Regions from separate parts of the Acinetobacter sp. ANC 3882 genome, predicted to be linked through region 1. Evidence: predicted binding sites of a transcription regulator. Region 1 holds the regulator's gene; each other region holds the start of a gene.
What was found. Region 1 encodes PhoB, which activates phosphate uptake and scavenging genes when phosphate is short. Its sites were predicted from a motif close to TGTCATNAANCTGTCATAA; they were not measured.

Region 1 (10,419 bases):
GATGAAAGAGCAGACTATTGATTTATTGGGAGATTGATAAGTTTTCCGTACCCAGTTCCATATAATCACTGACTTTTTAAAGGGTGATAAAGCTCGGTAATGTACGATTTTTCTTACAAGGATTAGAGGTAATGTCCCATTTTCAGACCCAGTGGAATTGCCTAATATGAACTCATCAGGAACAGGAAGTTCCAAAACATAAAACAAGAATGATAAGTTTCAGCATCAGGACGTGAGGTATGATAGGAGTTGTACCTAGTGAAAGGAATACGAAAAAGCTCGACTCGAATGTCGGGCTTTTTTATTGCAAATCTAATAAGTGGCTGAGTGCGTTGGCTTGCTGTTTTATAACCAACAGATTGTAGTGAATAGGTGTATCACTAAACCTGAGGTTTAAGATTGAATATTATGTATTTTACTTTAGCCACATAATGTTAATTTAATCAACAATGAGTAATTTCGCTCCATTCAAGCTGAAGGATTGGTGTGGTTCGGCATGATCACCAACTTGATAGCTCATTCCCTGAGTTAAAATAAACGTCCTTCCATCTTTTAATCTGCTTTCAAGTTCACCTTCTAAACAAAATAGAATATGTCCTTTTTCGCACCAATGGTCAGCTAAGTAATTAGCTGAGTATTCTACAATTCTTACTCTAATTCTATTTTCTTCTTCACCAAAGTATTGTGTTTTCCAATAAGCATTTCCAGTTTCTCCGCGGTATTCTACTGTTTCTATTTTATCCCAGTTAGTCACTTGAAATGGAAAAGGGAAAATATTCATATACTGTTCCAAAACTTTAGATTTATTCTAAAAATATAGATAAATTTAGTTTTTGCAATACTCTTATTTAAGCGAAGAGCTGTGATGCGAAGGAATATTAATTAAAAAATTTAAATTCACTACTTATTTAGACCATATTAAGAAAACTACAAAAGCCATTGATTTAAAATAAGATAGATTCTTTATGAATGGTTTAGATATTTCTTGTCAGATTTTTAAACATAAATCATGTACGATTTTTCTTACAAGGATTAGAGGCAATGTCCCATTTTCAGACCCAGTGGAATTGCCTAATATGGACTTATCAGGAACAGGAAGTTCCAAAACATAAAACAAGAATGATAAGTTTCAGCATCAGGACGTGAGGTATGACAGGAGTTGTACCTAGTGAAAGGAATACGAAAAAGCCCGACTTGGATGTCGGGCTTTTTTATTTGATGTCGATTTGCTTTTGCCACAATTCAATCAACAACTGCATCGATTTGCTCAATGGTTTATAGCTCGGCCAAATGACATGAATCGGCATATCCAGTCCGTTGGTGGTATCGAGGAAAGCTAAGCGCACCAGCCGTTGTTTAGCAAAATGTTCTTGTACAACTGAAAGGGGAAAATTACCCCAGCCTAGTCCTTGCTCAACCATATCAATCGCCATTGATAAACTATCGCTATACCAGCAGGAATCCGACACCAGTACCCGACTGTCAGGCAGTGGATAATGCTTACTGGCCACAATAATTTGTCTGAGTTCAGACAGCATAGTGAGTTCATTTTTATTATGCGCTTTAAGTTGCAGTGCATCTTTGGGGGAAACGGCTGCAACAAATTGCTCCATCCGAAGTAAGCGGAAGCGTTCATTGCTATCCAGTTGCGATGAGCTATAGGCGATATACAGATCGATTTCGTTATTGTGCAAGCGTGTTTTGAGTTCTTGTTGTGGGGCGCTGACCATCTCAATATTGAGTAGTGGATAATGCTGAATTAACTGTTCAATGCCCGCGAATAGAAATTTCTGGTTCACATCGGCAGCGATACCAATCGAGAGACTGGTCTCCAATCCTGTTGAAAGCTCGGTCAGATGCATTTCAAGTTGACGCAGTTTCGTTACGATCAGTCGAGCATGCGGTTCGATCGAGAGTGCCACCTCGGTTGGGGCGAGATGATTTTTGCTGCGTTCAAATAATTTTAAATTCAATTCTGCTTCTAAGTTTGCTATCGCCATACTCACGGCTGAAGGCACCCGATTTAAGGCACGTGCTGCCGCAGAGAAATTACCACGATCAATAATTTCAAGAATCAGTTCTAACTGTTCACTACTGAGTTTCATGGGAAATCCCTTGTCAGTAAATCTGATGACGATTGACTTTTTTTATCAAAATTTGAGCGTAAAATCCACTCATTATTGATTTTAAGGTGTGGTTATGCAAGGAACCAAGAGAAGAGTCACGTATGTATTTTTCTATGAAGTTTTAAGCTTTTTTATCTGTGCGATGGTATTAGCCGTACTTTCGGGTACAACCATTAGCCATACAGGGCCTTTATCGATTTTGATTGCAGTCATCGCAGTCACTGTAAATTTCTTTTATAACTATGCATTCGAAATGTGGGAAAAAACCCAAGTTTCCAAAAAACGAACTGTACTCAGACGTATAGCGCATGCCATTGGCTTTCAAATTGTCTTGGTGACGATTTTGATTCCCTTGATTGCATGGTGGATGCAGATTAGTTTGCTTAAAGCCTTCTTACTCGATTTCAGTTTGATGGTGCTGATCCCATGTTATACGTTTGTTTATAATTATTTTTTCGATCATATTTTTGGTTTGCCGAGCCATTTGCTTGAACCCACAGCGCTGAATGCTAAAAACAGTGTTTGATAGCGGACAGCTTGATTGAATCGATAAAAAAGAGTGTATGTGAATACACTCTTTTTTACGTGATTTTTAATTTATTTTTATCAATGAAATCGACCTATTTAAAGTCGAATCCAAGTCATATTGCGAAAGCTATTATTACTTGGATTTTTTGCATTGATGCTGAGCATTTTGCCAGTCTTACTTAAGCGCGCATTCAAGCTGTACTTATTGCCATCATAGGGATTGATCCATACACCTTGCCCAAATTCTTCATTTTGGCTTAGCATTTTCAGACCTGTTAATACTTCCATTCCGATAATGGGTTGATTCTTTAACGTCCCTGAGCATGCAGTACATACGGTCGGGGCGGCCTCCTTCGCTGAAGGATACATTTTAACAATCACTGCACTGTATTGTTCGGTCGCAGAATGTCTTCGAATCACAATATCAGAGAGATAAGTGCCAGTGCGTTCATCCACCACTTTCCAGGTACCAATCAGGGGATCAGTCGGTGCAGCGTGAATAGCCAAAGGCGCGCTCAGTCCAAGTAATAGGACACAAGCGCGGAAAAAAGGTGTATGAGTCATGAGAGGTACATCAAAAATATGGAAATTAAACAACAGCTTATTTTATTGTTTTAGTGGAATAATCACATCATATTTTAGGGAACTTGGCAGTTCCCTATCTTTTTTAAATCATGCGATATAAGCGTTCTTTCGGGAATACTGCGGTGAAGGTTGAACCTTCATTTTCTTTAGAGGTGATTTCCAAATGTGCGCCGTGTTGCATGAGTACATGCTTCACAATGGCCAGTCCTAGTCCTGTACCGCCAGTTTGACGGCTACGTGCGCTATCGACACGGTAGAAACGCTCGGTTAAGCGTGGCAAATGTTTAGGATTAATCCCGATACCATTGTCCTGTACGGTAAAGTAAGCATGGTCACCGTCTTCATGCCAGCCAATGGTAATGATGCCGCCAGCAGGGGTGTACTTAATTGCATTGGTAATTAAGTTACTGAATGCACTGGCAATTTCGATGTCGGAACCAATCAGGTCGCAATGACTATCAATATCTAAGTTTAAAGTATGACCATAATCCAGATTGTAGGCTCGCGCATCGTCAAAGATTTGATTCATCAAATTTGCCATATCAATGATCTGATTTTTTGCGACTTTTTTATTATTTTCTAAATTGGACAATAACAATAGATCGTTGACCAAAGCATTCATACGCTTGGTTTGTGACTGCATTTGCGTGAATGCACGTTTCCAACGCGGGGTAATATCATCTTGATCAATAAAGGTTTCGATATAGCCGCTGAGTACGGTGAGTGGGGTGCGTAGCTCATGGGAAATATTATCGACAAAGTCTTTACGCATTTGTTCGAGGTTATGTACGCGAGTGGTATCATAGGCTACGAGCAAACGGCTTTCACCACCAAAACGGGTAAGTTTGACTTGTACATAACGTTCTTCATCCATCTGGGCTTGTAGACGGATGCCATCTGGCGATTGATCGCTATGGTTAAAATATTCGATAAAACTGGGTTGGCGCAAAATTGAAAGTAAATTGCGGCCACGATCCAAGGGGCTTATGCCTAACAGTTTCTCGGCTGCAGGATTCCACCATTCGATTTGATGTTGATCATCAATTAAAACAACGGCTTCCGCCAGCGCCACCAAAGAGGATTGTGCACGGTCAATCAAGCCAACCATTTCGGCTTGAACAATACGTTCCTGACGTTGCGCACGGTAGACATTGAACAGCAACGCGCCCCAAATCCCGTTTAAATTCGGTGGGACATCATAAGGGCGGTTTGAAATCCATTCATTGACCAGATAAAGCGAGCGGAGCTGTAGCAAGAAAAACAGCACAAAGGCAACAAATATACAGCTCCAGAAGTATCCAACCCCAAATCCGACTAAGCTTGCAATCAATAAGAAAAAAAGTAACAGTCTTAAATCTTGTTTTGCAAAGGTCCATAAACTGCTGTAGCGAAAACGTTGGTGTTCACGTGCCAGTTCAGGGACGGGATAAGGTTCATACATAAAGGATTTTTAACCTACTGCTAAATCTGCTCGTGTCGAGAAACGATAACCTGTGCCACGAACGGTTTGTACAAAACGATCGACACCAAATGGCTCTAACACTTTGCGTAAACGACGGATGTGTACGTCAATGGTACGGTCTTCGATATAGACATTGCCACCCCATACTTGGTCCAGTAATTGAGCACGTGTATAGGCACGTTCTGGGTGAGTCATAAAGAAGGCCAGTAAACGATATTCAGTTGGACCCATCTCTAAAATACTGTTGCCAAAGCTGACACGCTGACTGACAGGATCAAGCATTAAACCATTGGCATCAATCACTTTTTCACCGCTAAGTGCATTGGCACGACGTAAAACGGCTTTGATACGAGACACCAGTTCACGGGTTGAAAATGGCTTGGTCATGTAATCATCTGCACCGGCATCAAGACCCTGTACTTTATGGTCTTCTTCGCCACGGGCTGTCAGCATAATGACAGGAATTTCTGCCAAGTTTTCATCACGTTTGAGGCGACGGCATAAGTCTACACCACTCACACCACCTGGAAGCATCCAATCCAGCAAAATAAGAGCAGGACGCTGGTCGACAATAATCTGATGCGCTTGTTTGGCATCCTCTGCTTGTAAACATTGGAAGCCTGCCATATCCAAAGAGGTATGGATCATTTCGCGGATCGGTAGCTCATCATCAACAATTAAAATATAGTCATCTTTCACAGCGCAATACCCTTAAATTCCGTAACGGTTTAACCGTTTTGTTGTTATGACAGGCTTATTACAAAGATTAATTATGACAATATCATTGCAAAAGAGTTAATAAAGTCGAATTTAGCAATAAATTGTGACAATTGTGGGGCAGAGCAGTGACCAAATGATGACAAATTTTTTATCAAGAAAGCAAATGAATTCATTTGCTTAACTGAATTGTAGTTTAACAGCTTTGTTTGTCACAAAACTGTAAAACGATTTTAATTTTTTTGCGATGTCGTTTGGATAAATGACAAAAAGACGGCACAGCAGGCTGATAAAACATCTTCTAAGGGCTGTTTGAAGCCTTCTGAGACCCAACGGATAATAATATGTGTCACATAGCCATTTAAGCCTGTCGCCATCAGGGAAACTTCTTCTGTACTTTGTGGCGCATTGGGCATGGTGATCATTACAAAGCCTTGAATAATACGATCAAATTGGGTCAAGGTTTCTTGAATGGTGGCTTGATTATGCAGGTCTTGAACCAGCATTGCATCGATATAAATAATTCGCGCCATACGTGGATCGTCTTTAATCGCACTCAACAAAGCCGACAAACCTGCGGTCACCATATTTTTGGGTTCAGGCGCGGCCATCAGAACGGCTTGGGTTAAGCAGGTTTGCATTTTTTCAATCATTTTTAAGAATACAGTTTGGAATAATTCCTCGCTTTTCTTAAAAGATTCATAAAAGTAGCGTTCAGTCAGCTTGGCTTCATTACAGACGTCTTTCACCGTCACAGAGAAAAAGCCATGCGTGCCGTAGGTTGCAATACCTGCTTCAATCAATTTCTCACGACGTGCTTCTTTACGCTCAGTCAAAGAGAGGCCTTTGAACTGTCGCTCTTTCACTTCAGTCTTCTTTTTCTTCTGTGTTGCTTGATCTTGAGTTGCCATTGAGAAAACCGTTCCCTAAAAGTCTTTAAATCGTGTGCTTAATCTTTGCATTTCAACCATGTTGTACTGACTTAGCATAACCATATTTTGAAAATATGCCTTGTCTCTTTTAAACATCTTCGGTCATAAATGTAAATAGGCCTATTATGACATGTCGGATGTTGGTTATTGCCATTTGTCTTAAATTACCAGTGTACTATATTGACAACCTGTATTGTCAAAATTATATTGGTTACAGGTTAAGCAGCACATGATTGGGGCGAATCTGTGCAGATCATTCGTAATACAAAGGATAGGCAATGAAAAATTTTAAAAATAAAGTCGCAGCGATCACCGGCGCAGGTTCTGGGATTGGACAACAATTAGCTGTTTTATTGGCTAAACAAGGCTGTCATTTGTCATTGAGTGATATCAATGAAAAAGGCTTGAACCAAACCGTTGAATTAGTGAAGCAGTATCCAGTCACCGTAACCACCAAAGTACTTGATGTTTCAAACCGTGATGCGGTGAAACAGTGGGCGCAGGAGACTGTACAAGATCATGGTTCAGTCAATTTGATCTTCAACAATGCAGGTGTAGCATTAGGTTCAACTGTTGAAGGTGCAAGCTACGAAGATTTAGAGTGGATCGTTGGAATTAACTTCTGGGGTGTGGTGTATGGCACCAAAGAATTCCTGCCATTTATCAAACAAACCAAAGATGGTCATATCATCAACATCTCCAGTATTTTTGGTTTAACGTCACAACCAACTCAATCCGCGTATAACGCAACCAAATTTGCGGTACGTGGTTTTACCGAATCATTGCGTCAAGAGTTGGATATTGAGAAGGGCGGTGTCAGCTCACTCTGTGTTCACCCAGGCGGGATTCGTACCAATATCGCCAAAGCAGCAAAAATGAATGATAGCTTGAAAAGCTTGGGTATGGATCCAAACAAATCGATCAAGCAATTCGATAAATTCTTGCGTACGCCACCAGAAGAAGCAGCACGTCAGATTTTAAATGCAGTTTTGAAAGACAAACGCCGTTTATTGATTGGAACAGATGCACGTATCGTGGATTCGTTCCAGCGTTTATTCCCGACGGGTTATCAACGTATTGCAGCGATTGCAACTAAAATGATGTAAGACCTAACAACAATAAAAAAGCCATTCGATTGAGAATGGCTTTTTTATTGGAGGATGATCAAAGAAATGTTAAATAAGGACTTTGATCTTGGTTTTTTTCCAGAAGAACTGATAATAAAACGCTTGGAAGATACATAGACTCACAAAGGAAAGTGCGTAAGCAATCCAGATGCCTGTTAAGCCCCAAAGTGAGCTAAACCAGTAGGCGCAAGGGACTTCGATCAGAAGAATGGTCAAAATATTGATCACCATGGGAATATTGACCGCACCACTGGCTCGCATGATTGATGCAAAAATGGCACTTGCCCCAAAGAATACAATCGACCATAGCACGATAAATAACAGTTGTTGGCCCAATTCAATCACACTGTGATCGGTAATAAACAGTGCCATGAGATATTTTGAGAACAAATAAGCTAAGGTAATCAGACTCCCTGTAAATAAGAAATTCATCCCCAAAGCAGTACGCGTTACTTTTGCCAATAACTCAGGCTTACCTGCGCCAATGGCTTGCGCTGCAAAAATAGAAGCGGCAATCGAAATTGACAGCGCTGGAAACTGAATATAGTTCAGCACTTGATTGACTGCACCATAGGCTGCGGTGGCATGCGCCCCATAATGGTTAATCAAGCCGATAATCACCAGACCTGCCAATGACGTAGTGACCATCTGAATGCCAGTCGGAATCCCGAGTTTTAAAATTAATTTACTGAGCTCTGCATCATGGCGAACATGTTGCAGCAATAGACGGTCAATTTTCAGCGGATGATTTTTATAGTTCAGATAAATCGCTAAGAAAATCAGCACGGCAGCATAACCGAGAATAGTTGCAATCGCAGGTGCCACAATGCCTAAAGCAGGAAAACCAAAATAGCCTTTCAGTAACACGGGCGTCACGCCTAGACCGATCAAGCTGGTAAGGCTTAGTGCAATCAATGGTGTCACACTATCGCCAACACCACGCAAGATCGAGGTATAAATAATATAAACGAATAGCAAGGGGCTACCGGCCAGCATCCATTGCACATAAGGCAAAGACAGATGCATCACTTTAGGGTCTGTACCCAGCAATTCCAGAATATGTTTGGCAAAGGTCAAACCCAATACCGCAATAATGCTGCCGCCAATCAAGGTCATAAATACGGTAGAACCAATGACAGCACGGACTTTTTCCAGATTTTGCGCACCCCATGCCTGTCCAATCAACACCGTGGAGCCGGCAGAAATTCCAATCACAAAGGCCAATAAAAAGAATAGGATAGGAAAGAATACTGAAACGGCAGCAATCGCATCGACGCCCATCATTTGACCGACAAAGATGGTATTAATGGTGCCCGACAGGTTTTGTAAAATATTGGTTGCGATCAATGGAACAAGAAAAACAAAAAAGGTTTTCCAGAGATTTGGTTGCATCACCAAAGGTTGGCGTGGTGTCATTCAATTTCCTTCACGCTTCATCCTGAAACGTCTATGTTTTCTTCAACATACCATTATCGGTATCTGTTGTGTTGAAGTCATGATTGTTCAGTTTATTTTTGTTGATCAACACTGTACGAGGATTTCACCCGCACGTTGCAATGTTTGATCAGTCTTGGCAAAGCAGAATCGAATCAATCGTAATGACTCAGGCGCGTGTTGATAAAACACTGAAATTGGAATCGCTACGATTTTGTGTTGTTCCGCAAGGAATTGGCACATATCGATATCATTCAAATCAGGACGAATATTGCTGTAATCCAGATTTTGGAAATAGGTGCCTTGGGAGGGGATGAAGTTAAAACGTGAGTTTTGAATCTGGGCATTGAATAAGTCACGTTTTGCTTGGTAAAAGTTCGGTAGCTCCTGAATATGCTCAGGATGCTGCTGCATATAATTGGCAAGTGCAATTTGACAAGGTGTGGTACCACAGAAATTGGCAAATTGATAAATCTGACGGAATAGACGCATGAGCTGCGGTGAGGCAACACAATAGCCTGTTTTCCAGCCTGTGACATGGTAGGTTTTGCCGAAAGAACCAATCACAAAACTACGTTCACGTAATTCAGGGAATTGCAGCGCGCTATAGTGTTTTTGTCCATCAAAAATCAGATGTTCATAGACTTCATCGGACAACACCACAATATTTTTATCTTGAATCAGTTCAATCAGTTGACGCCAGTCCTGTTCAGACCAAATGGCACCTGTAGGATTGTGTGGTGTGTTGACAATAATCATGCGGGTTTTCGCATTGATGCTGTCTTTTACCTTTTGCCAATTCACCTGAAAGCTGGGTGCTTCCAAATGGATATGAACTGATTTCCCACCTGCCAGCTGTACCGCAGGTGCATAGCTGTCATAGCTTGGGTCAAAGATAATCACTTCATCACCTGCATGGATACAGGCTTGAATCGCACAGAAAATCGCAATGGTTGCGCCGGGGGTAATGGTGATTTCGGTGACAGGGTCAAGTTGTAGCTGGTCGCGTTGTAAAAATTGTGTGGCCAGTTGCTGTCTTAATGCCAGTACACCATCGCCAGCAGGATATTGGTTATAACCTGAAAGTGTGGCTTGACTGAGGGCTTCCAGTAGCGCAGGTGGGGCTGGGAAATCGGGGAAGCCTTGGGATAGGTTCAGGGCATTCAGTCGTTGTGCGAGTTCAGTCATCACGCTAAAGATGGTAACGCCTTGGCTTGGGAGTTTTGACTGAAGTTGCAACATTGGATGTCCTTTTTAATATCTCATTTCTTTTGTACGATGATTCTGCACAGCCTCGTATGCTGTGAGGAATTATATGTAATTTGCGTAGGCATGTTTTACTTTTCAAGGATGAAAAGTAACAAAAATCCTTTGTAGTGCTGATGGCCCGTCCCTGAGGCCGCAGCACTACGGGCGGCATCCATGCCGCCATCACGATAGCTGATTCTGACTTAAATTTAACAAGAGAAATTTAGGGTAAGATTCGCTTAATGCGTGATTGATTTACA
Region 2 (10,419 bases), on a different contig from region 1:
AATGGAACAGTCTGACTGAGGTTCGTTTAGAAACCACCACCACCCATCGAGCTCGCCCGAAAGTGGGTGGTTATGCTGGACAAGTAGCCAATATCACTACACTCAATCAAATCTCGGTCTCGCACGAAACCCGTTTGCAAACGGGAATCAGTGAGTTTGATCGTGTATTGGGTGGCGGCTTGGTCACAGGCTCTGTGGTACTGATTGGCGGTGATCCAGGTATTGGTAAATCAACCATCCTGCTGCAAACCGCAACACACATGGCCAGTAAAAAAAGCTCAGCGCTTTATGTGACTGGTGAGGAATCACTTTCACAAGTCGCCTTGCGTGCACAACGTTTAGATCTCCCTACAGACTCACTTAAAGTCATGGCGGAAACTTGTGTCGAGCGCATTTGTGAAGTACTTGCACAAGAACGTCCTGCTGTTGCAATTTTGGACTCAATTCAAACCTTATATACCGAAACACTGCAATCGGCACCAGGTGGCGTCTCACAAATCCGTGAGTCTGCTGCCCTGCTCACTCGGTTTGCCAAAAATAGTGGCACAGCTTTATTCCTTGTCGGTCATGTCACCAAAGAAGGTGCATTGGCAGGTCCACGTGTTTTAGAACATATGGTCGATTGTGTACTTTATTTTGAAGGTCAATCCGACTCCCGTTATCGCATGATCCGTGCCGTCAAGAACCGTTTTGGTGCAGTCAATGAATTGGGCGTATTTGCGATGACCGATAAAGGTCTACGCGAGGTTGCCAATCCATCTGCTATTTTCCTGAGTCGCTATGATGAAGCTATTCCAGGTTCAATCGTGATGATTAGCCGTGAAGGAACTCGCCCACTGTTGGTTGAAGTTCAGGCGCTGGTGGATGATGCACACGGACAACCCCGTCGAGTGGCATTGGGTTTGGAGCAAAACCGTTTAAACATGTTGCTTGCAGTGATGCACCGACACGGTGGTGTGCAAACTTCAGGGCAAGACGTCTATGTCAATGTAGTGGGTGGTTTAAAGATTACTGAAACAGGCTCTGACTTAGCTGTTTTGCTTGCCTGTGCCTCAAGCTTGAGAGGCAAAGCCCTACCGCAACAATTAGCGGTGTTTGGTGAAGTTGGTTTATCTGGGGAAATTCGTCCCGTACCCAATGGCCAAGAACGCCTGAAAGAAGCGGCAAAACATGGCTTTAAATATGTGATTTTACCCAGAGGCAACGCACCGCAAAAAGCTATTGAAGGCGTGCAAATCATTGCAGTTGCCCGTTTACATGAAGCCTTGACCGAAGCCATGCAGTTGAGTGATGAGTTGCTATGATGCCTTGACATAAAAAAACATACTTTTCTAGTTGAAATTACATCGAAATACCTGCATAAATACATTTACAAATTGAATTTAAATAGGAATTTTCGATGCAAGTACATCAGCGTGGCTTGATGGCAGCTCTTTTAATGGCAACTTTGGTTGCTGCACCGCTTGCGGAAGCAAAGCGTGCAGGTGGCGGTAAAAGCCACGGCATGAGCAGATCTAGTTCATCTAGCCAATCTTACCAGCCATCTCGTCAAGCAACTCCAGCACCTCAACAACAAACTGCACCACAGAAATCTGGTCCAGGTGTAGGTACGATGGTTGCTGCAGGTGTCGCAGGTGCTGCAGTGGGTGCAGTTGCTGCAAACGCATTGGCAGATGACAAGCAACAAAATCCAACAGCAACTGAGCAACAAGCCAATGCTCAAGCGCAGCAACAGGAAGAAAAAGGTGGCGTTCCTAGCTGGCTTTGGGTTCTTCTTGCTGCAGCGATCGCCTTCTTTGTTTTCCGCAAATTAGGCGCAAAAAAAAAATTAGCAGCCAATAATCCATACGCACCAAACAATGGCGGTCAAAACAACTTTGGCCGTCAAACACCACCGCAGCCTGCTGCACGTCAAGCAGCAACTGACAATACCAATATTTTTGGTCAATCTGTAGGTGGTGGTACTGCTGCGCCACAAGCGCCATTTGGTGCTGCATCAATGAGTAGTGGCAACCAATTACCAGATGGTACTGAACCTGCTGCGTTCTTACGCATTGCACGCCAACGTTTTAACCACATTCAATCGGTGAACAGTGCGAGCAATGTCGAAGAAATTCGTCGTTATTTAACACCTGAGCTTTATAACTCAATGTATAGCGATATTATGGCGAACCAAGATCAAGACGTGGCTGAATTTAGCAACCTCAATGCAATGGTTGTCGAAAGCTCTACTGAAAATGGTCAATACGTCGTGAGCGTACGCTTTACAGGTACCGTGAGTGAAGACTTAAACAGCTTGCCTCAGCCATTTGCTGAAATCTGGCATTTTGTTAAGCCTGCTGGCTCACAGCAAGATTGGGTTGTTGCGGGTATTCAACAAGCTTAATTACGTTGATTGAATAAAAGAGCTGTTTCGACAGCTCTTTTTTTATGGCTTGGCTTTGAGCAAAGCTAAAAAAAGCCACTCTCTATATCGGAGAATGGCGGAGTGTAAATAGAACAACGCTTGACACTTATTATAATAATGAAACAACACAACCTAGCACGATCTGTCTATTGATACTAACGGATAAGTTCATGGAAAAACTATTCCTCTTTTGGGGAATAAATGCAATTTTCTTCAGGCCATTTCCATAACGTTCAAGCCCTCTCTTCTGGAGGGCCTATCACACCTTGAATAAGCCTCTAAAAATCGCTCTCAGCAGGTTAAAGATAGACTTAAAGACTTCCCCCCTACACCATAAACAACGACAACCTTAGCAATGAAATCAGACTCGACTGATGGTGGTACATAAATTGAAGCACATAAAAAAGGCTTTGCCGAAGCAAAGCCTTTACATCTGATTTTCAGTTTAACTATTCAGGATCATGAAACAAACTGTAGGAACAACCAATATAGACCACCAGACAAGGTAATCGTTGCTGGTAACGTAAAGATCCACGCAGAAAGAATCGTTCGAACTGTTGCGAAGTTTAAACCTGATTTATTTGCAACCATGGTACCTGCAACCGCACTGTTTAAAACATGCGTTGTCGAAACTGGCATACCAAGACCATCTGCCGCAGCAATCGTACTCATCGCGACAAGCTCAGCAGACATCCCCTGACCATAAGTCATATGGTTCTTACCAATACGCTCACCCACAGTCACAACGATACGCTTCCAACCCACCATGGTGCCTAGACCAAGCGCAAGTGCAACTGCAACTTTCACCCAGTTTGGAATGTACTGAAGGAATGAATCTAAACTACTACGGTATTCTTTCACAAGTTTGGCTTGGTCTTTATCCATTTCTGGCAAAGCTTCAGCTTTATCTAAACGCTTAAACGTTGTGGTGCTTAAGTACATGTCATTACGAATTTCACTCACAGCAGCCTCAGGAATTAACTTGAGATCACCATAACCTGCAACGCGTGTACCAATATGTGCCGTCATGCTTGCAAGCGCAGGCACAACCTCAGCAGTTTGTTCTTTGGTTTGGATATATTTGGTTAATACATCACGCGCTTTCTCATCGGTCAGCTCGTTTTGATTCACATTTAAAACGGTTGCCGTCTGCGCAGAAAGCTGTTCGAATGACTGTAAATGCTGTGCATCTAAATTTTTGTTCAATGAATAAGCCAATGGAACTAAACCGATCAAGATTAACATGATTAAACCCATGCCTTTTTGACCATCGTTTGAACCATGTGCAAAACTTACACCTGTACAGGTAAAAATAAGAATTGCACGAATCACTGGTGGTGGTGGCTTATTGCCTTCTGGTGGCTGAAACAGCTCCATTTGGCGTTTAAATACTTTCTTCACCAATAAGAACAGGATTGCTGCAAACGCAAAACCGATCAGTGGAGAGAATAATAATGCCTTACCAACTTTAATCACCTGATCCATATCAATACCGCTACTGGTCGCACCAGCTGACGCGTTTAAGATATGGTTCATGATGCCCACACCCAAAATCGAACCGATTAAGGTATGTGAACTTGATGCAGGAATCCCCAAAAACCACGTGCCTAAATTCCAGAGAATCGCCGCGATTAATAGTGCAAAAACCATCGCAAAGCCAGCACCGCTGCCGACATTCATGATCATTTCTACAGGGAGTAATGCAATAATACCGTATGCAACTGCACCACTCGCCACCATAACCCCAAGGAAGTTACAGAAGCCAGCCCACATCACTGCCGCTGGAGCAGGTAATGCATTGGTATAAATAACCGTCGCTACAGCGTTTGCCGTATCGTGAAAACCATTTACAAATTCAAAGCCTAAAGCAATGAAAAGTGCCGTCGATAAAAGAATAACTGAATATAAACTTAAAGGCGGTACATGTGCCAAATCAGCACTTAACTGAAAACCGATATAAATCAGTGTTGCAACAATAATTGTCAAAAACACCGGCATAAAGAATTTCGGTGTTGGTACATGTACATTCGTCGATTTTGCCTGAGAGCTGGCAAGCGGTGAATCCGAAACAGGAGGAAGATTAGAATTCATGTAGACGGTTAGAGGATAATAAAATCCCCTGTATTGTTTAATTAAATTATGACAATTATATGACAAAGGACTGTCACATAAAGCCAAAATTTCATATTTTCATCACATTTTTTTGTATTTTTCGGCAATAAACGCACCCTATTCTTTATTTTAATCAATAAAAAACAATGAATTATAAAAAACAAAACAGCGATAGAACTGTTTGTCTGATTTTGCAACAAATGCTACGAAATATGACATCGAACTGTCATATTTCGAACAGGATGTTTTCTTTTTAAGCATTATCCAATTCAATTATGACAATTGAATGAAGCTTTTATGACATTCATTGCGTGAACTGATGAATCACTGCTGCGGCTTGTTGAAAATACACGCTTTGATCTCGCTTCTGTTACAATGCCCCTGCTTTTTATCTACATCATTGACTGGGGTTCCTTCATGTCCACGCTTGCCACCCTAAAATCACTTCTTGCCCAACGTATCCTGATTATTGATGGCGCAATGGGAACCATGATTCAACGCCATAAATTAGAAGAAGAAGATTATCGTGGTGAACGCTTTGCAGACTGGGCCTCAGACCTAAAAGGCAATAACGATTTATTGGTGTTAACTCAGCCACAGATTATCCAAGGCATTCATGAAGCGTACTTGGATGCAGGTGCTGACATCATTGAAACCAACAGCTTTAACGGCACACGTGTTTCAATGTCGGACTATCACATGGAAGACCTCGTACCAGAGATCAACCGTGAAGCAGCTCGTTTAGCGCGTGCAGCATGTGACAAATACTCAACTCCAGACAAACCACGTTTTGTTGCAGGTGTACTTGGCCCGACCTCACGTACCTGTTCGATTTCACCGAATGTAAATGACCCTGCCTTCCGTAATATTAGCTTTGATGAGCTCAAAGAAAACTATATTGAAGCAACTCATGCTTTGATTGAAGGTGGTGCAGACATTCTATTGATCGAAACAGTATTCGATACCTTAAACTGTAAAGCAGCGATTTTTGCGGTCAAAGAAGTCTTCAAGCAAATTGGTCATGAATTGCCGTTGATGATTTCAGGCACCATCACCGATGCATCAGGTCGTACCTTAACCGGTCAAACCGCAGAAGCGTTTTGGAACTCGGTTCGCCACGGTGATTTACTCTCAATTGGTTTTAACTGTGCCTTGGGTGCAGACGCGATGCGTCCACACGTTAAAACGATTTCTGATGTTGCCGATACTTTTATTTCTGCCCATCCAAACGCAGGTTTACCAAATGCATTTGGTGAATATGACGAAACCCCAGAACAAACAGCGGAATTCATTAAAGAGTTTGCCGAAAGCGGTCTCATCAATATCACGGGTGGTTGTTGTGGTACCACGCCAGATCATATCCGTGCGATTTATAACGCAGTTAAAGATATCAAGCCGCGTCAAATCCCTGAAACCAAAACTGCCTGTCGTTTAAGTGGCTTAGAACCATTTAACATTTATGATGATTCACTATTCGTGAATGTCGGTGAACGTACCAACGTGACGGGTTCAAAAAAATTCCTACGCCTCATCCGTGAAGAAAAATTTGCCGAAGCTCTAGAAGTGGCTCAGCAACAAGTTGAAGCAGGTGCACAGATCATCGATATCAACATGGATGAAGGGATGCTCGATTCGCAAAATGCGATGGTGCACTTCCTCAACCTCGTCGCATCTGAACCAGATATCTCTCGTGTGCCGATCATGATTGACTCATCGAAATGGGAAATCATTGAAGCAGGCTTAAAATGTGTACAAGGTAAACCCGTCGTCAATTCAATTTCCTTAAAAGAAGGTTATGACGAGTTTGTCGAAAAAGCACGTTTATGCCGCCAGTATGGTGCTGCGATTATTGTGATGGCCTTTGATGAAACGGGTCAGGCAGATACCGCTGCACGTAAACGTGAAATCTGTAAACGTTCTTATGATGTTTTAGTCAATGATGTCGGCTTCCCTGCTGAAGATATTATTTTTGACCCGAACGTGTTTGCCGTGGCAACAGGGATTGAAGAACACAATAACTATGGCGTCGATTTTATTGAAGCTACAGGCTGGATCAAACAGAACTTGCCGCATGCGATGATCTCAGGTGGTGTATCGAACGTTTCCTTCTCCTTCCGTGGTAATGAGCCTGTGCGTGAAGCGATTCACTCGGTATTCCTTTACCATGCCATCAAACAAGGCATGACTATGGGGATCGTGAACGCAGGTCAAATGGCGATTTATGATGATATTCCAAAAGAACTGAAAGAAGCGGTTGAAGATGTTGTTCTAAATCAGAACCAAGGTGAATCAGGTCAAAACGCGACAGAGAAACTGCTTGAAGTGGCAGAAAAATTCCGTGGTCATACGGGTGCACAACGCGAAGCGGAAAATCTAGAATGGCGTAATGAGTCGGTTGAAAAGCGTCTTGAATATGCCTTAGTCAAAGGTATCACTACGTATATCGATGAAGATACCGAAGAAGCACGCTTAAAGTCCAAACGTCCACTTGATGTGATTGAAGGCGCATTGATGGATGGTATGAACGTGGTCGGTGACCTGTTCGGCTCAGGTAAAATGTTCTTGCCACAGGTAGTGAAATCTGCGCGTGTGATGAAGCAAGCCGTGGCGTGGTTAAACCCGTATATCGAAGCTGAAAAAGGCAATGCGCAATCTAAAGGTCGTGTTTTGATGGCGACCGTAAAAGGTGACGTACACGATATTGGTAAAAATATCGTAGGTGTGGTGTTGGGTTGTAACGGTTATGACATCGTTGACCTTGGCGTGATGGTACCTGCGGAAAAAATTCTACAAACCGCGATTGATGAGAAATGTGACATCATCGGTTTATCTGGTTTGATCACTCCGTCTTTAGATGAAATGGTATTTGTTGCCAAAGAAATGCAACGTAAAGGCTTTGACATTCCATTGTTGATTGGCGGCGCAACCACCTCAAAAGCACATACTGCGGTGAAGATTGATCCTCAGTATCAAAATGATGCTGTGATCTATGTGGCCGATGCCTCGCGTGCGGTCGGTGTGGCAACTACACTGCTCTCTAAAGAAATGCGTGGCAACTTTATTGCAGAACATCGCGCTGAATATGCCAAGATTCGTGAACGCTTAGCCAACAAGCAACCGAAAGCAGCCAAACTCAGCTATGCCGAATCAATTGAAAATGGTTTTAAGGTGGATGACAACTATGTGCCACCAATTCCAAATAGTTTAGGTACGCAAGTGATTACCAATTATCCATTGGCGACCTTGGTTGAATATTTTGACTGGACACCATTCTTTATCTCTTGGAGCTTGGCGGGTAAATTCCCGAAAATCCTGACAGATGAAGTGGTCGGTGAAGCGGCAACTGATTTGTATAACCAAGCACAAGCGATGCTGAAAGACATTATCGAGAATAACCGTTTCGATGCGCGTGCTGTATTTGGTCTATACCCTGCACAACGTACAGCTGCGGATACGGTCAGCGTGTTTGATGAAGCTGGTCAAAAAGTTACGCATACTTTTGAGCATATTCGTCAGCAATCTGACAAAGTCACAGGCAAACCGAATTTATCTTTAGCGGACTTTATTAGTACTTCTAAAGAGAATACCGATTATCTCGGTGGTTTCACTGTATCGATCTTTGGTGCAGAAGAATTAGCAAATGAATATAAAGCCAAAGGTGATGATTATTCAGCAATCTTGGTTCAGTCTTTGGCTGATCGTTTTGCCGAAGCATTTGCTGAGCACTTGCATGAACGTATCCGTAAAGAATTCTGGGGCTATAAAGCCGATGAGACTTTGGGCAATGAAGAATTGATCAAAGAGAAATATGTCGGTATTCGTCCTGCACCAGGTTACCCTGCTTGCCCAGAGCATTCTGAAAAAGCGGTGTTATTTGATTGGTTAGGTTCGGAAGCGAAGATTGGTACTAAGTTGACTGAACACTTTGCGATGATGCCGCCTTCTTCTGTGAGTGGTTTCTATTACTCACACCCTGAAAGTGAATACTTTAACGTGGGTAAGATTTCTCAAGATCAGCTTGAGGATTATGCAAAGCGTAAAGGTTGGACACTGGATGAAGCGAAGCGTTGGTTAGCACCGAATTTAGATGATTCGATTGGTTAAGTTAGAATCTCCCGTCCTTCTAAAATAATGCAATAAAAATCCCTCACCTGAGGGTTTTTTATTGCATTATTTTATTAATAAATATAAATTTCAGAAAAGACTTTGGGGATTTTAATAAATGAGCAACGAAGTAAAAAGAAAGACAACTATGCTTTTACACCAAATAGAAGAAGCATTAGGAAATTTCGTATTAAATAATGGGGATATTAATTATCTAAACATAGACTCTCTTGAAAACATTCATAAAAGAGAAGTTGATAAAGGAAGAGTTTTTAATAAGAAATCCATTAAAGATGTTGTCGAAGCTACATATCTAGATGAACTATTTGGTTTTGCTTTAGATATTGCTAGAGATAGTAGTTTAATTGATTCAATTAACTACCTTTACTCTCTATTTCATCATCTTGATATTTATGAAATAAGAAATGCAATCTCTCATCCTAATAGACCATTTTGGGACTGCTACTGGTATCGAGTAGCAAGTATAGCGAGTGACCCAGTTAATGAAATTTTAGGTCTTTCAGAGGTTAAAACTGCTCTAGAATGTATTGAAAAAGGCATAATTACTGATCCTCCCGATGATTGGGTAAATAAAATTATTTGGCAAATACCTAATAATTTACCTGAACAATTTGATCATGGATTAACTGGATTAATCGGCCGCTCTAAAGAACTCAACGAACTAAAAAAGTATATATCGAATCCTAGAATTAATACTGTAGCACTTGTTGCACCAGGTGGAGCAGGAAAAACAGCTTTAGCACTAGACCTATTAAATAGCATAGTATCAACACCTAGCTTCTCTAAAACACTAGACTGTGTTGTTTTCATCACAATGAAAACAGAAAAGCTTACATCAAATGGTGTTATTAGCCTGAATTCAATTCAAACTATTGAAGAACTGAAAAATAATATTTTAGTTTCATTAAACAATATTTACGACGAAAATTTTAAGACCTTTGAAGAAGTAATTTCAAGCAAAGAAAATGAAAAAGTATTACTTTGTATAGATAATTTAGAAACTTTGCTAAGAGAACATCCTGAATCTTTTGATGAGCTAAATTATCAATTGCCACAGTCTTGGCAAGTTTTTGTAACAAGTCGAATTTCAGTTTCTAATGCTACGATATTAAGCCTGGATGCTTTAAAAGAAAGTTCTGCAATACATCTTGCAAGAACTTATCTTTCTAAAAGAGGTGGATCTGCCCTAGAGGATTCTATTTACCTACAACTAACTAAAGCATGCTTTTTCAACCCTTTAGCTATACGTTTGACTATTGATCTAATTGTAACAGGCAAGGACCTCCCCGATTCTATTAATGTTGCAAACAAAGAAATTGCTGAATTTTCATATAATAATTTAATAAATGTACTAAGTAAAAATGCTATCGAAGTATTAGAGGCTATCTTTGCCGAAGATGTATCCACAAGGCTTTCATTATGTGAGCTTTTGAATAAATCACTTGATGAAATCTCTTCTGCCGTAGGTGAATTATCAAAGACTAGCCTTATTAACCGAATATCTTCAGAACAAGGTGAATCATATAAATTGAGTGATTCTGTTCGTGATCTTCTTTTAGTATCTCCTAAGAATCTAGAAGTTAGACGATATGTTCAAGATGTAATCTTAAAAAGAAGAAATTTAGTTAATGAAATTGATATCAAGCAGAATAAGAAGGATACTCCTGAGTGGCATTCAGATTTTATTCCAAACGAAACTAATCAAACTTTAAAAATACTTATCACTCAAGTAAACAATGATTTGAGAAAGAGCCTAAAGAATATTGAAATTGCTG
Region 3 (10,419 bases), on a different contig from region 1:
TAAATTTTCTTTATTCTACTCAAAAAAACATTGCCATGACTAGACTGTTCTGTCCATTTGTGACGTTTTTTGTCTCATTTTTATTACAGCTTCACTTAATTCATTTAGATTATGACCATTTCAGGCCATTACCTTCAATCAGCAGCTCAATAAAAATGCCCTCAAAATTGAGAGCATTTTAAATATTTCAATTCATTTTAAACAAACCGAATCGGCTTAAATTCAGGTTCGTGTTTGTGATGATCATCATCACATTCCTCACCTTCTTCTTTGGTAGCACGATCAATATAACCACTACGCTGTTCTTTCGGCAAATTTTCCATTTCCCACGCATAAACAGCTTGCATGCAAATTTCACGTTGCTCTTTGGTTAAAACAATACCATTTGGCCATTTGCCAATTTCAACGGCAGTCCGAAGACGCTCAACAATTTCAGGATTTAAAATAGCGAGCATTTGTTCAATATTCATGAGTCATCCTGTTGAAAAGATTCAAAATCTTGATTCCAACCCAGTTTAGTACGGCAAGCCATATAAAAATCATAGCCAGGTGGATGTAATAAGCTTAGTTTAAACGGATGTTTGCGAATATGCACAGTATCACCGACATTTAATGCAACACTATGTTGTCCATCAGCACTGACCATAGGTAAAACACGATTTTCACGGATGGTAATCTTAATCTCACTTTGCCCACCCACCACGATTGGTCGTGATGATAACGTGTGAGGATGCATCGGAACCAGTGCAATAGCATCCATACTCGGATGCAGGATTGGCCCACCACCCGACAAAGAATAAGCAGTCGAGCCAGTTGGTGTAGAAACAATTAAACCATCACTATGCTGACGATAAACGTATTGCCCATCAATATTCAACTCAAAATCGATCATATGAACCGATTTACCTGAGTGTAAAACCACATCATTCAATGCAATCGCATCGTAAATCGTTTCACCATTGGTTCGAACTTCCATTTCCAATAAGAAACGGCGATCCAGCTGGAATTGACCTTGTAATACCTGATCAAGTTTAAAAATAGCTTCGGCAGGTTTGATATCCGTCAGAAAACCCAGTCGACCACGGTTAATGCCGATTACAGGCGTATTATGTCGTACCAAAGCACGAGCAGCATGAAGCAATGAACCATCACCGCCAACCACTATCACTAAATCGACAACTTCACCCAATAAATTTCGGCTTACCGTCTGCCCATGACCATATGGAACCAGTTTAGCTGTTTCCTGATCAAAAACGGGGTTTAGGCCTAAAGTGATCAAATGATCATGAATTAAACATAACGTTTCTACTACAGAATACTTGTCTGGTCGTCCAATTAGACCAATATTTCGAAAGGATTTATGTGAAATTTGCACGAATAATTCAGCTCCGTCGCGATTACTGACTATCATATCATTAACAACCAATGTTGCGTTGATGATTGATTAAAAAGTATAAAAATGTCTATCCGTTGTTTTTTTATACGATTAATGTCAACACATCCTTAAAGTTTTTATTGCATGTTGCTATTTATTCACAGTTTTATGATTGCAAAATGACAATAAGCTATCGCATCATTACCGACATTGTTTTGGTTTTAACGCAAATCTATGAAGTTTGAACGTGGTATTGGTTTTCTAGCACTCATTTTCTCAATGTTAGTGATAGGTGTCTTTGTTGCTTTTAGTATCTATCTGATCCGCTTGGATAATATTATTCGTGACAAATTTGAAGGTCAGCGTTGGGACATCCCTGCCAAGGTGTTTGCTCGCCCATTAGAAATCTATTCTAGTGCACCTATTACTCAAGAGAATTTTACCCAAGAGTTAAAATTACTCGGCTATAAAAACACGGCAAATTACGACAAGTCTGGTAGCTATGTAGTACAAGGCAACCAGATGTATGTACATACCCGTGGTTTTGACTATGGCGATAGCAATGAACCTGAGCAAGTGCTGGAACTTGCTTTTGCTGATGGTCAGGTGAGTGAAATCCGTTCCACCAAGCCTTCGAGCACAGGCGTCGCACGTTTAGAACCTTTATTGATTGGTGGTATTTATCCACAACATAATGAAGATCGCGTTCTGATCAAATTAAATAAAGTACCAAAAACGCTGATTGAAGCATTGATTTCGACAGAAGATCGTAACTTCTATCATCACCATGGTATTTCGATCCGTGGTACCGCACGTGCCTTGGTCAGTAATGCCACGGGTGGCCGTCGTCAAGGTGGTTCGACTTTAACGCAACAGTTAGTGAAAAACTTCTATCTTTCACCTGAAAAAACCTTGAAACGTAAGGTCAATGAAGCGCTGATGGCAGTGTTGATTGAACTGCATTACAGCAAAGATGAAATTCTTGAAGCTTATCTAAATGAAGTGAACTTAGGCCAAAATGGTAGCTACTCAATCAATGGCTATGGTCTAGCATCACAATTTTATTTTGGCTTGCCTTTACGTGAGCTGAATATCTCACAGCAGGCCTTCCTCGTTGGTTTAGTGCAAGGTCCATCACTGTATAACCCTTGGCGTAATCCAGAATCTGCGAAAAAGCGTCGTGATGTTGTGTTAAATAACATGAAAGTCATGGGCTATTTAACCGAAGCTGAATATCAAGATGAAATTGCACGTCCCTTAAATGTGGTCAGTAAACCAACCTTGGGCCCTGCAAAATTCCCAGATTTCTTGGATATCGTACGTCGTCAACTGCGTACCGAATATCAAGAAAGCGACATTACCAATCAAGGCTTAAGAATTTTCACCACACTTGATCCAATTGCACAAACACAAGTGCAAAATGCGTTTAAGAGTACTGTTGATCGTTTAGCCAAAGCCAACCCTGCCCGTCTGAAAAACTTACAAGGTGCAGTATTGGTTGCTCATCCTGAAAATGGTGAGCTGGTCGCAGCGGTTGGCTCAACTCAAGACTTTACTGGCTTTAACCGTGCCTTAGATGCAAAACGTCAAGTCGGTTCTCTGTTAAAACCAATCATCTACTTAAATGCAATCGAGTCTGGGCGTTATACTTGGGCAAGCCCAATTGAAGACAGTGCCGTCAATATTCCAATTGATGGTGACAAGAGCTGGACACCGAAGAACTATAGTGGCGGCGAACATGGTGTCGTGCCAATGCAACAAGCATTAGCCAACTCGTATAACCTCTCTACTGTTCGCTTGGCAAATGAGTTTGGTTTATCTGCCTTCAGCAATAAACTCAAACAGTTTGGCGTGAGTTCAGATATTCCGGCCTATCCATCGATTTACCTTGGTGCTGTAAATATGTCACCAATGGAAGTATTGAGCATTTACGGCAACTTTGCGACGGGTGGCTTTAAATACCCACCACGTTCGATTCGTACCGTGGTCGATGCCAAAGGACACTTACTTGAGCGTTATGGCTTGAATGTTCAACAAACCATTGACCCTGCTGCGGCATACATTATCAATTATGGTTTACAACAAGTGATGCGTTCTGGTACAGGTCGCTCTGCTTATAGCAGTTTACCTGAATCACTGAATTTAGCTGGTAAATCTGGAACAACGAATGACACGAGAGACTCATGGTTTGCAGGTTATTCAGGTAATCATGTTGCAGTGGTGTGGTTAGGTCTGGATGATAATAAAGTGACAGGCTTAACGGGTTCGTCAGGTGCATTGCCTGTGTGGACCAATGTGATGAAACAACTCCGCCAAGAACCAGTCAATTTACGTCAAACAGATAATGTTCAATGGCAATGGATTGATAGTGCCAGCGGTGACTTGTCTGCTCAAGGCTGTGATGGTGCGATGTATATTCCACTCCTCCGTCAAACAGTACCTCGTCGTGCAACGCTGTGTGGTCAATCTCACTACGAAGTTGAGCCAACCTACATTCCTCAATCCGATGAAACACCTGCTGATGATCATAATGATGGGATCAGCAACTATATTCGTGAAAGTGAAAATCAAATGGATACAGATTTATCCAATCACACCCCAACGCGCGTTATCTCTAGCGGCAGTTACAGCGGTGAGAATTAACTTTAATAAGGATGATTGGACATGATGAAAAAAATCACGGTTATGCTTGGCGTGTTGCTGCTTGCAGGTTGTACAGCAGCGCCCGAAAAAGTGGTCACTAAACCAACCACTAACATTCCACCAAAAAAGAAGGTAACCCAGCCTTCTTCTGGTGTGAAAATCACGCCTTATGACCAAAAAGAAATTAAGCGTCAGAGCGTTCCAGTGGTTGTGCCGCAACAAAAGGTTCAGCAAAAATTTAATGATGGCAGCCAGTTACCTGCTTTTAAAACCTTAATGCAAAAAACTCAAGTGGCATATAAACAACAGCAACTTGCAGAAGCAGAACGTTATGCACTGCAAGCACAACGTATTGCACCACAAGCCACAGAAACTTATTTGTATTTGGCAATGATTGCAGATCAGCGTAAAGAATATGCCAATGCTGAAGCTCTGGCACGTCGTGGCTTAAGTTATGCGCAAAGCAATGCCATGAAGAAGCAACTCTGGATGATTATTCTCAAAGCCAGCGAAGCACGCGGTCATACGATTAAGGCCCAAGAAGCACGAAGAACTATTCAGGCCCTTTAAGCTTAGTCGATTGAACTAAATTGACGAATCCCAGCAAGCCCATAAGCATGATGTTTTTGGGCTTGTTCTACATCTGCAGGTGCAACCCCACCTAAAGCAAATACCGGAATATCACTGTTCTGTGCCAATTCCTGAAAACGATCCCACCCCAGCACTTTGCTATCTGGGTGTGTTTCTGTCGCAAATACGGGGCTGAGAAATGCCGCATCACAGCCAATCTGCTGGGCATGTTGCAAAGAAACTGCATCATGACAGGCGGCGATAAAACGCTTGCCGACAATCAAGCCACCTTTACTTAGATTCATCAGCTGTGATTGCTTTAAATGGATCGTCTGTATCTTGTTTTGCAACTCTACAGTTAGTTTCTGCCAGAGATCGATATTGACAATCAATTTTTGCAATTGCTCATCATTGAAATTACCAAGTTGCTGCTCAACCTTCTCAAGATCATCAGTGTGTATACGCCAATACAAGAGCGCCTGTTGCTGAGGCAAAGTATCGATCTGATCACTGATCTTAATCAAATGCGGCCAGTTTAAACGTTGCAGAATTGCGGCATTCGCTTTCGGAAAATTTAAACCGATTAACTGATCACGGCTATACCAAGCCCACGGTTGATGAATAAGACCGAGCAACTCATCGGGAACATAAGCATGGAATAAATGTAAATTAACAATAATGTCTTCATATTCATGCTGAATCACATCAAAAGCGTGCCAATCTTTCAAGCCGATCCCAACTTCCTCATAAATTTCCCGACGACAAGCCTGTTCAGGTGTTTCACCTTGTTCAACTTTGCCACCTGGAAATTCATGTTTGTTGCCTTGGTGTTGGTTTGCCTGTCTCCAACCGACTAAAACTTTTGCTTTATGTAATAAAATTGCGATCGCAACGTCAACTGTAGCTTTTGCCATAACAGTTTAAATTCCCTCATTTTTCTATAGCCATTTTAAGGAAAATGTCACCGTATTCCCATGTCAAAAAACAAAATTAATGAATGATTTTGTAAATTCTTAAAATTTCCGTTGACAGGTCTATTCGATAATGATTATCATTTAAAACATTAAAAAACACACCACGGAGCATAACAAATGAACGCACCATTCAGCCTTTTCACTCGTAGTACAGATGCAGCTCAATCATTGCCAATGTTGCATTCAAATAACCTTTTTGCCTTAGGTCGCGAAATCCGCATCATGCATGCTGGTGAGGAGTATCGTTTACGTTTAACCCGCAATAACCGCCTTATTTTAACGAAGTAATATAATAATAATCGGACAACAATAAAAAACGTGGGAATAGCAGTATGTCAGCGCATACTGCTTTTTTAGTTTGCTTGTTTATTTAAAAATAGGCTCACATCTTGAAACTTATCCTAACCTGCAGCCCCCCATATTCAGACTGTGCAAACCTCATTTCACCATGATGCAATTCAATGATTTTTTTACAAATCGAGAGCCCTAAGCCAGAACCTTGTGTTTTAGTTCCCAAAGCACGATAGAAACGTTCACCCAGCCGTTCTAAAATTTCTGCACTGAGACCATTCCCATCATTTTCAATACTCAGCTCTAGCCCATGAGATCGCTGATTTAATGCAATATAGACCGTTCCATTTTCTGGTGTGTATCGAATTGCATTGTCTAAAATATTGCGTATGCAGGTAAAGATCAGCTGTTGATTGGCTAAAATCGTACTGTCAGGCAGACTTGACGTATGCTGGATTTGAATTGCCTTCTCATGTGCAAATAAATCCAATGCGTGGGTTGCTTCATCGACCACCAATTGCAATGCAAAATGAGTTTTGGGAAGATTGTCTGAATGCTCAGGATCCAATCGTGCCAATAGCAACAGATTTTCTAAAGTCTGAATTCCACGACTTACATCTTGCTGCATTTGAGAAAAATCGGCCACACGTTCTGGATATTTACGCTGCAACAACTGTAAACGCATCTGGATTGCGGACAATGGCGAGCGCAACTCATGCGATGCATCTGCAGTAAAGCGCTGCTCTGCCTGCAACGCATGATCTAGTCGATTTAATAATCGATTTAATTGACCCAGCATCGGTTGTAATTCCTTTAGCTCAACCTGACCCGTTTGAATCGGTGATAGATCATCAGCATTCTTTGCAGAAATCTCAGTAGATAATTGATGAATGACTTTAAATTGGCGTTTAATCAAAAAATGTAACATGATCCATTGCATCAACCACACCAAGATTAAAATCAGTGCATAGCCCGCAAAACTATTCAACAAGTCTTTAAAGCGTTCGCCTAAAGGCTGTAAAATCAACACCTGCATAGGTGCATGCTCACCTTCACCTGCATAGCTCCGCCATAGCTGACCTTTCTGCCAAATCAGGCCAAAGTCACCCTGTGTTGCATTCATCAAAGTGTAATACTGCGGATCAAGATGGAAATCTTCTGACTGAGTTAAAATCTGCTGTTGATTGCTCAATCGATATTGAATATCAAACTGTTCACTTAATTCATCAATCTGCTGCCCTGATGTTGTAGTCAAATCCGTAATCAGCAGCATGTCTGAAATCTCATCCATGATTTCATCTTGCACTTGCATGGTTTGATACACTGAAATCACAGCGAATAAAAGTAATGCCACACAACCAGCGACAACTGAACTGATCAAAGAGGTTTTCACCAACTTGGTTTGCAACGACACCACTTTCATTCTGTTATTCCTGATGCATGCGGTAGCCTAAACCACGAATGGTTTTAATATATTGCCCGCCAATTTTCTTTCGAATTTGATAAATAAATACTTCAATCGCATTACTTTCGATTTCATCGCCCCATGCATACAAAGACTCTTCGAGTTGCTCCCGTGTCAGAATATGATCTGGCTTTTGCATCAATTTATGTAAAATTTGAAACTCTTTAGCTGTCAGATTAATGGTTTGTCCTGCCTTGCTTAAGGTTTTTGCCTGTGGGTCCAGTTGTAAATCCAAGAAACTGAGATACTGACCCGCTTGAGCCTGATGCTGACGTAACTGTGAACGAACCCGTGCCGATAATTCCTCTAAATTAAATGGCTTGACCAAATAATCATTAGCACCAAGATCTAAACCTTCAACTCGGTCATGAATATGATCTTTAGCGGTAATAAAAATCACGGGAGTTTTGGAGTTCTGACGACGAATGGCCTTCAAAATCTCATCTCCAGAAGCTTGCGGCAGTCCACGATCAAGCAAGATACAATCGTATTGATGCTGTTCGACTGCTAGAATTGCATGATCACCGCGCTCCACCCAATCTACGCTATAACCATCCATCTCGAGCCAGTCTTTGATACTTTCTGCCTGAGATGCATCATCTTCAGCCAATAAAATTCGCATAGAACCCTACATCCATCAAACTACTAAGATTTATCATGCCTTTAAACGGTACAACAAGCAAAAAAACCACATGATTGATCATGTGGTTTTTTTAAGTCATACAGCTTAGAATTTAACTTGGTTTACATCAACTTCAACACGCTTGGCTGGTTTATAGTCGATGTCAATTTCACCAATAATCGTCACAGGTGTTTTTGCTGAAACTGGTTTGCCCATCCATAAATCATCATCAATATCGACCGTGATGCTACCTGTTTGATCACTAAACTGATATTTCTCATCACCAGTTGCTTTCACGACATAGCCTTTTAATTGTACTGGCGTATCATCTTTCAAGGTTAATGCTTGTTTCACCGTCGTGGTTTGTGTCGGAGCCAAAGCTTGCTGATTGACAGCACCTGTATTCGCGACGGCAAGTGTTGTTACGCCAACCAAACCAGCAATCACTGCAACTTTAGAAAATACGTTCATATTTATACCCTCATCGTGGTTCATCATTTCGATATAGTCATTAAAACAAATGAAGATGAGGTGAATCTGAAGATTAAAATTTTCTGTTTAACTCAAAGGAACCACACGTAATACTTCCTCTAATGTGGTCACACCTTCGATCACTTTACGTGCGCCTGCAATACGCAATGGCTCAATCCCTTCTTTCTTGGCCTGTGCTCTTAAATCATTCAGTGTGCCATGTGCGCTGATTAACGACTTTGACTCTAAACTGACTGGCATAAACTCATAAATACCGACACGACCTTTGTAGCCAGTATGACGGCAGGCTTCACAACCAACTGCTTTGTACATAGTGGTTGGCATATCCATCATATAGTCAAAGGTCAAATGCTCCCACTCATGTTCATTCATCTGTGTTTCTTGTTTGCAATGCGGGCAAAGTCTACGCACCAAGCGTTGCGCCAAAACACCGAGAATGGTTGCTGCTGTAAGGAATGGCTGTATACCCAAATCATGTAAGCGCGTTAAGCTCGATGGTGCATCATTGGTATGAAGTGTTGAAAGTACCAAATGCCCCGTTAATGCCGCTTGAATCGCCATATTCGCAGTATCGTGGTCACGAATCTCCCCCACCATAATAATATCGGGGTCTTGACGCATCAACGCGCGTACACCATCGGCAAAACCTAATTCAATATTTGGATTGACCTGCATTTGGTTAAAGCTTGGCTCTAACATCTCAATCGGGTCTTCAATGGTACACACATTGACTTGTTCTGTTGCCAATTGTTTTAACGATGAATACAGCGTGGTGGTTTTACCTGAACCCGTTGGGCCTGTGACCAAAATAATGCCGTGACTATGCTGCGTCAGCTGCTGCCAGCTCTGCAACAAATGCCCTTCAAAACCAAGTTGCTGGAAACTACGTACCAACACTTCTGGATCAAAGATACGCATCACCAGTTTTTCACCAAAGGCCGTCGGTAAAGTCGAAAGACGGAGTTCAGTTTCCTGACCTTTCGGTGTCCGCGTTTTTAAGCGGCCATCTTGCGGTTTGCGCTTTTCTGCCACATTCATACGACCAAGAATTTTAATCCGCGAAATCACGGCAGTGAGTGTATTTGCTGGCATGTTATAGATGGTATGTAAGACACCATCGATACGGAAACGCACCTTCCCTTTATCTTTACGCGGCTCCAAATGAATATCACTGGCACCTTGCTCGAAAGCAAATTGCAGTACCCAATCCACCAGTTTGACAATATGCTGATCATTGGCATCCGGATTTTGCGCATCACCCAACTGCAATAAAGCTTCAACACCCTTATTTTCACGGTCATAAACACTCGCATTCTGCGACGAGCTGACTGCACGGCTGACTTGGTAATATTCAACAAGATAACGTTGCAATTGTTCTGGATTTAACAGAACTTTTTCGATCTTCTTCGGCGCTAAGCTACGCTCTAGGTTATTCAGCCATTCTGTCGTAAATGGCTGATCGGTCCCAATCAAAATTCGATCCGCTTGTACATCGACCGCTAAAATGTGGTTGCGCACGGCAAATTCTTGTGACATGACACTGGTGAGCGCAGCTACATCCGCTTTGAGTGGGTCAATCACAAACAACGGCATTTCTGCTTTTTCAGCCAGCCACTGACACAAACGGTTAAGCGTCAATGTTGAGCTAGCATTGAGTTGATCTTTTAAATTAAAATTGGCAATCCATTGCAAAGGATGCCATTTCAATTGTTCTTTTTGACGATGAGTGGTTTGAACAAGTAATTTATCTCGTTCAGTAATACGACCATCTTTCAGTAGCTGCTCTAAGCACCACGTCACATCAATGGTAAAAGAAAAATTTGCAAATTTTGCCTGCGCTTGCATGACCGTCAGTTCCCCAAATTTTAAACTCAATTATATTTTTTAAAGTTTTAGCTTTGTTCTACAGCCACCACAGTGACGTTCCTATCATCCACTGTAAAACGAATATTCAATTCAGCAAAACACATTCCATAGACCCGTTCAG

Region 2: MMO42_RS04625 (inorganic phosphate transporter) is a predicted target of PhoB. The motif match lies at 4,733-4,751, and genes of this name have one in related genera.
Region 3: MMO42_RS16010 (NAD(+) kinase) is a predicted target of PhoB. The motif match lies at 1,542-1,560, and genes of this name have one in related genera.

Annotation. Positions count from the first base shown of each region.
Region 1 is NZ_JAKZGB010000002.1:75,063-85,481, forward strand. Features, by position in the region: gene MMO42_RS18200 (hypothetical protein) at 1-37, shown strand, start outside; gene MMO42_RS05485 (DHCW motif cupin fold protein) at 440-781, opposite strand; gene MMO42_RS05490 (LysR family transcriptional regulator) at 1,212-2,105, opposite strand; gene MMO42_RS05495 (PACE efflux transporter) at 2,200-2,652, shown strand; gene MMO42_RS05500 (DUF2147 domain-containing protein) at 2,751-3,218, opposite strand; gene phoR (phosphate regulon sensor histidine kinase PhoR) at 3,322-4,680, opposite strand; gene phoB (phosphate regulon transcriptional regulator PhoB) at 4,690-5,400, opposite strand; gene MMO42_RS05515 (TetR/AcrR family transcriptional regulator) at 5,652-6,329, opposite strand; gene MMO42_RS05520 (SDR family oxidoreductase) at 6,629-7,456, shown strand; gene MMO42_RS05525 (MATE family efflux transporter) at 7,526-8,893, opposite strand; gene MMO42_RS05530 (pyridoxal phosphate-dependent aminotransferase) at 8,999-10,153, opposite strand; gene MMO42_RS05535 (DUF445 domain-containing protein) at 10,415-10,419, opposite strand, start outside.
Region 2 is NZ_JAKZGB010000001.1:928,532-938,950, forward strand. Features, by position in the region: gene radA (DNA repair protein RadA) at 1-1,304, shown strand, start outside; gene MMO42_RS04620 (Tim44-like domain-containing protein) at 1,400-2,386, shown strand; gene MMO42_RS04625 (inorganic phosphate transporter) at 2,867-4,498, opposite strand; gene metH (methionine synthase) at 4,937-8,623, shown strand; gene MMO42_RS04635 (tetratricopeptide repeat protein) at 8,742-10,419, shown strand, end outside.
Region 3 is NZ_JAKZGB010000010.1:91,275-101,693, reverse strand. Features, by position in the region: gene MMO42_RS16015 (DUF1315 family protein) at 198-470, opposite strand; gene MMO42_RS16010 (NAD(+) kinase) at 467-1,375, opposite strand; gene mrcB (penicillin-binding protein 1B) at 1,610-4,018, shown strand; gene MMO42_RS16000 (tetratricopeptide repeat protein) at 4,040-4,588, shown strand; gene MMO42_RS15995 (thiamine phosphate synthase) at 4,591-5,502, opposite strand; gene MMO42_RS15990 (hemin uptake protein HemP) at 5,680-5,850, shown strand; gene MMO42_RS15985 (ATP-binding protein) at 5,945-7,276, opposite strand; gene MMO42_RS15980 (response regulator transcription factor) at 7,281-7,940, opposite strand; gene MMO42_RS15975 (NirD/YgiW/YdeI family stress tolerance protein) at 8,046-8,411, opposite strand; gene MMO42_RS15970 (GspE/PulE family protein) at 8,499-10,277, opposite strand; gene tsaA (tRNA (N6-threonylcarbamoyladenosine(37)-N6)-methyltransferase TrmO) at 10,325-10,419, opposite strand, start outside.